One region of the Bacillus shivajii genome, then DNA from elsewhere that is predicted to be linked to it. Evidence: predicted binding sites of a transcription regulator. Region 1 holds the regulator's gene; each other region holds the start of a gene.
What was found. The regulator Rex, encoded in region 1, represses fermentation and respiration genes when NADH is low (regulators of the CRP and FNR family bind a similar motif). The targets are predictions, from matches to a motif close to TTGTGAAATATTTCACAA.
Positions count from the first base shown of each region.

Region 2: the regulator Rex is predicted to act here: its motif matches at 1,768-1,785, upstream of pflB (formate C-acetyltransferase).
Region 3: the regulator Rex is predicted to act here: its motif matches at 1,587-1,604, upstream of LGQ02_RS14675 (DoxX family membrane protein).

Region 1 is NZ_CP084703.1:527,663-530,879, reverse strand. It holds gene LGQ02_RS02665 (MDR family MFS transporter) at 1-1,191, opposite strand, end outside; gene LGQ02_RS02660 (redox-sensing transcriptional repressor Rex) at 1,433-2,068, opposite strand; gene moaC (cyclic pyranopterin monophosphate synthase MoaC) at 2,111-2,590, opposite strand; gene LGQ02_RS02650 (ABC transporter ATP-binding protein) at 2,768-3,217, shown strand, end outside.
Region 2 is NZ_CP084703.1:3,400,685-3,403,901, reverse strand. It holds gene LGQ02_RS21400 (response regulator transcription factor) at 1-387, shown strand, start outside; gene LGQ02_RS16475 (hypothetical protein) at 569-742, shown strand; gene LGQ02_RS16470 (sigma-70 family RNA polymerase sigma factor) at 756-1,499, shown strand; gene pflB (formate C-acetyltransferase) at 1,808-3,217, shown strand, end outside.
Region 3 is NZ_CP084703.1:3,008,262-3,011,478, forward strand. It holds gene LGQ02_RS14670 (M23 family metallopeptidase) at 1-722, opposite strand, end outside; gene LGQ02_RS14675 (DoxX family membrane protein) at 947-1,444, opposite strand; gene minD (septum site-determining protein MinD) at 1,911-2,708, opposite strand; gene minC (septum site-determining protein MinC) at 2,813-3,217, opposite strand, start outside.

The sequences.
Region 1 (3,217 bases):
TACATTATTCATCGCAGATCCGCGTGATATGAACTTCTCAGGAATCGCATTCATTCCGGTAGTTGTTGCTGGCATTGTACTAAGGCCCATCCCTATACCTCTTATGGCGTTAAGTACAAACAATACCCAAATCGCCGTTTGTAAGTCGATAAAACCGAATAAAAGCGTTCCAACCGTTGAAAAAATAAGACCACTTGTTACGACAAGTGAAGGTCCTTTTTTATCAAGGATTCTCCCACCTACCGTCATAAATATTCCTGCGAGTAAAGCTGCTGGTAAAAAGACAAGACCTGTCATAATGGCTCCGTAACCATACACATTTTGTACAAGCAGTGGGATGAGAAAAATTCCACCAAACAAACTAATTGAACTAATAATTGCGACCCAAACACTGTATGCGTAAGCTTTAATTTTAAATATCGATAGATCTAGTAAAGGTTGTTCTGTTTTGTTTTCGATTTTCACAAAGAAATACAATGCAATAGCCCCGATGATCAATAACGATATATTCAGTGGGTCATATAAATGCGCGAGTTCACTAATTCGCCCTAAAGCAAGTAAGATCGCCCCAACTCCAAGGGTCACTGTGACAAACCCGCTTCGGTCAAACTTCAAATTGTCTGCTCGCTTCGTTCGCTTTAGATAAAGCATTGAAAAGGTTAATCCTAAAAGACCTGTCGGTATATTACATAAGAATAACCATTGCCATGTACCAAGTTCAATAATGAAACCACCTAATGTAGGTCCAATCGTTGGTGCCATCATCGCTGCAATTCCCCAAATCCCAGTCGCCATCCCTCGTTCTTTTTTCGGGAACACTTGGAAAATGAACACCATGGAAAGGGGCATAATAAATCCGCCACCGACTCCTTGAAGCCCACGGAAAAAAATGAGTGATGATAGATTCCATGAAAACGACCCTAATAGAGACCCTAATAAGAAGAGGGAAACGCCAAACAAATACATTTCCTTCTTTCCGAACTTATCACTTAAAAAACCTGTAAGTGGCATCGTAATCCCCATGGTTACCATGAAGATCGTAATTACCCAACCAGCCGAAACAGCATCGGCATCAAAAACCTCCATGATATGTGGAACAGCTGGATTTAACATACTGTTATTTAAAATGACTGTAAATGTACCAAGTAACACAGAAATTAATACGAGCCATTTATGTGGAATTTTACTCATGTTTTCACCTGATTCCCTTATTAGTTAGCCAAAATGTTCGATTCTCGAAATATATAATTCTACTATACCAAAACATGTGTATGATTTCATGATAGAATTTAGGACTTTTTTGGAAATCAAAAACAAGTTCTTCCTATACAAAAAGCTGCAGGTACATTTCTCCCACAGCTTGTCTAAGTGATGACACTTATATATCGTTTTTGTTCCGTTTTCCAACAATGAAAGGGTATCAACCGTTTCATTACATTGGATAATGTTTCAAGAAGTAGATAAGGGATTGAAGTTCTACAGATAAATCAATATGATGAACTCGGACGTTGTCTGGTACAGATAACCTTGCTGGTGTAAAGTTTAAGATCCCTTTAATTCCAGCATCTACTAACTGATCAGCAATCCCTTGCGCTGCTGCTGAAGGGACAGTTAACATTGCCACTTCTGCTTCACCAGCTATGCGTTCTTTTACTTCATCTAAATGATAAATGGGAACGCTTCCAATTTTTTGACCGACCTTGCTTTCATCAACATCAAATGCCATCTCAATTCTCATATTGTTACTTTTCGTAAAGTTGTAATTTAATAAGGCAGTCCCTAAGTTACCGACACCTACTAAAATAACCTTTCTTATTTCATCTTGATCTAATGTTTTTCTAAAAAAGGTTAATAAATAATTGACGTTGTAACCATACCCTTTCTTTCCTAGCGCGCCGAAATAGGAGAAATCCCTTCGAATCGTCGCTGAATCGACTTTTACTGCTTCACTTAACTCTGTTGAAGATACACGATTTTTCCCTGATGCTTGCAAGCTTTCTAAAAAACGATAATATAACGGCAGCCTTTTTGCAGTTGCTTGCGGTATTTTTGTTTGATCGATATCCATTTTTTTCGCCTCCCACCATCATGAATTGGTTCAATCGCTCTTTTATCTCTTGTAGTCGCCGCTCTTTCCGCCGGTTTTCTCCTGCAAGAAAGTCTCGCCAATGACCATTCCTTTATCTATAGCTTTACACATATCATAAACTGTAAGTGCTGTTGCTGATGCAGCTGTTAACGCCTCCATCTCTACTCCTGTGCTCCCTTTCGTCTTCACACCAACTTCAATAAGAAGAATGTATGTTTCTTCACTTACTTCCCAGTCAAAATGAATATCCACACCTGAGAGTGATAATGGATGACACATTGGAATCCATTGCGATGTATTTTTGGCCGCCATTACTCCTGCTACTTGTGCAACGGAAAGAACGTCACCTTTTTTCATCGTTCCTGCAGTAATGCCCTCGTAAATATCTTTTGTCACTTGGACACTGCTTTTCGCCACAGCTGTGCGAACCGTTTCTTGTTTGTCAGAAATATCGACCATTTTTGCTCGACCTTGGTCATTAAAATGTGTAAACGAACCCATCGGTGCCCCTCCTTTTGTCTCTTCGTCTATTGTACACCATAGTTGGACAAACTGCACAATCCTTCTCTAGATTAGCAAGAATTCATGTTCCACTTTACTACAAATGTTGCCACTTTGCGTAACAGTCATGTACACTTATTTTGTAATGACCCAATGATGTGGTGAGGATGAAATAATATGATTTTATTACAATGTGTACAAATAACAAAGTCCTTTGGGGCTGAAACAATATTATCCAATGTAAAACTTGAAGTCCAAAGTCGTGAACGAATTGCTCTTGTCGGTCGAAATGGCGCAGGCAAGTCAACATTGTTAAAAATTATATCAGGAGAACTATCTCATGACTCTGGAGATATTATTATCCCTAAAAACGTTGAAATCGGTTATTTAGCCCAACATAGTGGCTTAAATACGAACCGCTCAATTTGGGATGAAATGATGTCTGTTTTCACCCATTTAAAACAAATGGAGAAACATTTACGAGAATTAGAAGAAAAAATGAGCAACCCAAGTGCACCAAACTATGAAAAAGTATTGCAAGAATATGATCAATTACAACAAGACTTTAAAGATCAAGGCGGTTACCAATATGAAGCCGACATTCGCAGTATTTTATCTGGGTTAAAC
Region 2 (3,217 bases), 1.6 Mb from region 1:
ATCGCGGGTCCCATAAAAGAAGAAAGCCAAACTGCCTATTTGGTGACTCAATATGTCTCAAGTAGGAAAGTTGTAGGACATGATCAAATAGATAAAGATCTATACATGCATATTCACACATTTTTGGACCGTTGGAAAACGGTTGAACTTAATGTTGAAACGAGGGGAACGACATTTCAGTCGAAAGCACAACTTGAAGACTATGGTCTCTCAAAGCGTGAACTAGAAGTGCTCAAATGTATTGTAGAAGGGAAGAACAATAAAAATATTGCTGAAAAACTATATATTAGTGAACATACGGTGAAAAATCATTTAACAAATTTGTTTCGAAAGTTGGATGTTAAAGACCGTGTACAAGCAATTTCGAAATACTATCAAATGACATAAGAATATAGTATAGGACTTGTTCGATAGGAGTAGGAGACTACTCCTATTTTTTTATGGGAAAAGAAAATAGGAAGAGTAACTGATACAAAATATGTAGAAAAAGAACGATGATAAGGACATAGTAAGATTCAGAAAATTCATAGGATCTGTTATAAATTGGAAATCATGGAGGTTGTGTCTTATGGGAAAACACAATTATTTGAACTACTTAAAAGAAATTAAATCAGAAGAGGAATTCATTCAAGAGTTAGACACAATTATAAATATATATATGAGTGAATTTTCTGATTCACAAGTGAAAAAAGAAATGATCGAAAAGCTAAAGCTTGCAGTAAATGTTGTAAAGGTGTCATAAAGGAGGAAAAATCATGACTGCTCTCACTAAAGAACAAGTAACAATTCCAAATAATGAAGAATTAAATGCAATAGTCATAAAATATAAACCATTAGTCATGAAGTTTGCCCATAAATATGCTAGTAGTAATAAAGAGAATTTAGAGGACCTCATTCAAGCGGGGATGATTGGATTACTACTTGCCGCGAAAAGATATGATTCTTCGAAAAATGTATCGTTTCATAGTTACGCGATTCCAAATATTATAGGAGAAATCAAACATTATTTACGAGACTACACATGGTCAATGAAGGTTTCACGGACGATAAAAGATATTGGCTCAAAATTAACGTCAGCAACGGAAGAATTAAGAAACAAGTTAGGTAGAATGCCACAACAGGACGAATTGGCAAGGTATTTAGATATTACCGAGGAGCAACTAACTGAAATTGTTATGGCTTGGGACTCTTATCAACCCATGTCATTATCACAACCCGTACAAAATGAAGAAGATGCAGTGTTGATAGATATATTGACATCAGAAGAAAAAGGTTACGATGATATTGATATGCAACTTTTTTTAGATGAGTTAAAACAATACTTAACCCCAATGGAACAAGAAGTTTTTTATTATACAGTGATGAAAGGTTTATCTCAAAACAAAGCGTCATTGGAAATAGGAATCTCACAAATGCACGTATCTCGCCTTCGTAGAAGAGTAGTAGAAAAATTGAGTAAGGTACCGATCGTGCACGAATGGAAAAATGATTTGAAATAAAACGGCGAACCAGTCAAGGTCAAGTTCGTTATATAATTGTTTACTTATTATATATAACCATAATTATCCAGGTGCCTGGTACTTGGATATTTATGGTATTTTAATATGTTGATTAATACGAGGATGCGTATATACACATTCATACATTTAACACGTCACAAATGTGTCAAACTTATCTGATGACTAATGCGTTATAATAGAGTTGTAGATAAACATGTACAGCAAAAATGAATATAAAGTAATGTTTATGAAATTTTTTTAAAAGAGTATGTGAATGTTGTCACATACAAGAGAGGGAGTTGTCATTAATGGAACAATGGGGAAACTTTAAAGCAGGAGATTGGACAAAGGAGATTAATGTTCGTGACTTTATTTTACGAAATGTTCGTTCTTATACAGGAACAGATGAATTTTTAGAAAAGCCGACTGAAACAACAAAAGAATTGTGGAATCAGCTATTAGAACTGATGAAACAAGAGCGGGATAATGGAGGCGTGCTTGATATTGATACGAAGACCGTCTCAACGATTACATCCCATAACCCTGGCTTTATCGACAAAGACAAAGAAAAAATCGTCGGTTTACAAACGGATGCTCCGTTAAAACGCTCCGTCCAGCCTTTTGGCGGAATTCGCATGATGAAGCAAGGAGCTGAAGCATACGGGTTTGATTTAGACCCTGAAATTGAGAAAGTTTTTACAGACTATCGTAAAACGCATAACCAAGGTGTCTTTGATGCATACACTGATGAAATGAAACTAGCGAGAAAATCAGCAGTAATCACTGGTCTACCTGATGCATATGGCAGAGGAAGAATCATTGGTGATTACCGTCGTGTAGCTCTATATGGTGTGGACCGCCTCATTGAAGATAAGAAAGCTGAACTTAAAACATTAACAAGTGTGATGAGTGAAGAGACGATCCGAAATCGTGAAGAAATATCTGAACAAGTTCGTTCACTCGTAGAATTAAAAGAGATGGCCGCTTCATATGGGCACGATATTTCGCAACCTGCAAATAATGCTCAAGAAGCCTTTCAATGGCTATACTTTGGCTATTTAGCAGCAATTAAAGAGCAAAATGGTGCAGCGATGAGTATTGGAAGAATTTCAACTTTCCTAGATATATATATTGAACGCGACATTGAAAGTGGTCTATTAACAGAAGTAGAAGCACAAGAACTCGTTGACCACTTTGTTATGAAGCTTCGTATCGTAAAGTTTTTACGTACACCAGATTATGATGAATTATTTAGTGGAGACCCAACATGGGTAACAGAATCAATTGGTGGTATGTCATTAAGCGGAGAACCACTTGTTACAAAAAACTCATTCCGTTTTATGCACACATTGAAAAACTTAGGACCTGCTCCTGAACCAAACTTGACGGTATTATGGTCCGAACAGCTACCAGAAGGGTTTAAAAAATATTGCTCAAAAATGTCGATTGAAACGAGTTCTATTCAATATGAAAACGACGATTTAATGAGAGAAGATTATGGTGATGATTACGGAATTGCTTGCTGTGTATCAGCAATGCGTATCGGAAAGCAAATGCAATTTTTCGGTGCACGAGCAAACTTAGCAAAAGCCCTCTTATATGCAATTAATGGCGGAAAAGATGAAAAACTTAACATTCAAGTAGCACCTGAGCTTGAGCGGATTACTTCAGAGTATTTAGATTACGACGATGTTATGGAAAATTTCGAAAAAATCCAA
Region 3 (3,217 bases), 2.0 Mb from region 1:
TTATCTCCACTATCAACATGGTCGTAAAGTTGCACTGAAACATTGTCTAACATTCCATACCAAGATTCTGTTCCATCATAATGTCTTAGGACAACCATTTTCCCCCACTCGTTCTCTTCATCTTCACCTACAAATCGAACAACTCCACTTCTAACTGCTTCGACCGGTTCGTTGGATGTTGTCTCTACATAGATGCCTCTCCCATTTTGCTGAAAAGATTCTTTAATTGTTCCTGATGCAGGAAGTGCATACGAATCTAATGGTTGCTCGTTATCTAAGTCAGCCGGAGCAACCGTATCGAGTTGTGGCGGGAACAAAGCTAGCGGTCGACCAAATGCATCTTCATACCAATTTGCAACAGCCCCAAATTGAAAATCCTCTTGAAAGGACTGATGAACAAAATTTTTAACGCCAGCTAATGCAGGTGCTTGTGTTTGAAATAAAATACCGATGATAAAAAATAAACAAACACTAGCTAAAACTTGCATCATAAACATATCTTTTCGAAAAAATGGCTGGCTTTTCTCTTGTGCAATTGGTCTTCGTGCCTCATAAGGAAATAACGTCTCTTCTCTTTCTTCATCATGACGTACACCGTAATACATGTAATCGTTACTTCTTGCCTTATGCTTCACCCGATCTTGATGTGAAGAATACACCCTCTTTTTTCTTTTTGCATCCATTTTCCGCTTTAATCTCTCAACACGATTCTTCATATCCATGTCCCTTCCCCTACGCTTGTCTTGTTAGTTCATGTATATGACTTGTCCTCCAACCATATGACACCTAGGTGAAAAGTCATCGATCAACAAAGACAAACCCTTCTACAACCAAAATTATCCAGGTTCCTGTCACCTGGATAATTTTGGTTGTAGCATGATTGCTTCCATAACATAAGAAAAGCGCCCCAGAAGGACTACTTCTGAGACGCTTGATGCTTTTATTGTTAAGCTGCGGATTGTGCTGATGCATTTTTCTTAAAGATCACTTGTCGGATGTAAGGAATTACCCAACGGTCTCCACCGTAGCGACCTGCGTTGTATCCTGCTGCGATGACAAAGATACTGATTAATACTAAGAATGGATTTGATGATATTGTTCCTGCAAACATGAATGCGAAGTTCATAATCATTCCGAAGAAAACAGCTGCTGTTGTTAAGATCCCTAACAGTAAGCCTATTCCTACTAAAAGCTCTCCCCAAGCGACCATGAAACTAAATACCCCAGCATTCGGTAAAGCAAAGCCCTCAATGAATGCGTGATACGTTGGATATTGCTCGATAACGGCTTCGTTATTCACAACACCATTTAAATAACCAGATGCATCAAAACCGCCAGTTACTTTTGACCAACCTGCTGTCATCCATTGCCACCCTAAATACACACGTAATACTGCTAAAATCCCCGCTGCGATTGAATTATTTCTTAAAAAGTCCATAAACATAATGAATTCCTCCTCTAGTAAAATATGAATTTATTATTTCCTTAGGTTTCCGACATTCCAGCTAAATGATTAACATGTTTGATTAAGTTGTTGTTATTAGTGATCACTAACTCTTTACACTTATATTATATACTCTATACGCTTGTGAAAACCGTCACAAGTGTGAACGTTCCGTTGCAAACTGGTGAAGAAAATGTGACAAACATCACATCGAATACCAAATAACACCAGATGCAAGGCACCTGGTGTTATTCGGTAATAAAGATATCTGTCTCGTACTTATGTAAACAAAAAAAGCCTCCGCAAGTGGCGGAGGTGGAAAATTTATATTACTTAAGGGGGTGATCATAATATATTCAATATAACTATATGTGGTTCATCAACTTATAAATTCATTTGAGGCATTCCATCCATGAAAAAACCGCTGCAAATGATTTTACAGCGACTTTTTCATCTCATATAACATTTATCCTCTAATCCCAAGGAACTTCTTCATTTTCGTAAACATCCCTTTATTGTCTTCCAGGGACATAAGTGGCACAGTTTCCCCACCGATTCGACGAGCGATATTACGATATGCAATCGAAGCTTTACTTTTTGGCTCCATTGCTACTGGTGTACCTTGATTTGTTGCTTTTATGACATCATCATCATCGACAACAATACCTAACAGTTCAACAGCAAGGATCGTAACAATTTCTTCAACATCCATTGCTTCGCCATTTTGCATCATATGATTTCGTATTCGATTAATAACTAATTTCGGAGCACCTGTTGGTTCTTTTTCCAAAAGCCCGATGATCCGGTCAGCATCACGAACAGAGCTAATTTCTGGTGTCGTAACAACAATTGCACGGTCAGCCCCTGCAACTGCATTCTTGAAGCCTTGTTCAATCCCTGCCGGACAATCGATTAAAACATAGTCATAATCTTGTTTCAACTCGGTAACGAGTTCTTCCATTTGTTCCGGGGTAACGGCAGATTTATCTTTAGTCTGTGCAGCTGGAAGTAAATATAAATGATCAAATCTTTTATCCTTAATTAAAGCTTGGTGTAGCTTACAACGTTTTTCAACGACATCGACTAAATCATAAATAATACGGTTTTCTAGCCCCATGACTACGTCTAAATTTCGAAGGCCGATATCTGTATCTAATAAACAAACCTTCTTTCCTGATAGTGCAAGAGCTGTACCGATGTTAGCCGTTGTCGTTGTTTTTCCCACACCGCCTTTTCCAGATGTCACAACGATTGCTTCTCCCACGTGATTCTCCCCTTTCTCAAACAACATCCCTTTCTCCTTATCTTTGAAAATATGTTACCACATTTTCATGATTAGGAGACTAAGAAATGATCCTATGTAAAATATTAAAGTTGTTCTTCTAAAATAGATGAAATGTTTGGGCGAAGTTGTATAAGTCGCTGTACTTTGTCTAACTGCATTTCATTTTCTTCTTCACTTACAAATGCACATTCCATCGCTTGTTCTTTCTCTTCTTCTTCTTTTTCTGGTGACCTTCTTAAAATATCTGCTATCTTCAACTGAGTAGGAGACATTGATGCTGCACAAATAACAGCTTGTTTATTTCCATTAACACCTGCATGAGCGGCTCCTCGTAATGCTCCCATCACAAATATGTTTCCTGTCGCTTTAATTGTACCACCTGGATTGACGTCACCTAATAACAGGAGGTCACCTTCTACTTGAAAAACTTGTCCAGAACGGACAACTTTTACGAGGCGAGTGACTTCCAAGTTTTTACGAAGTCTTTC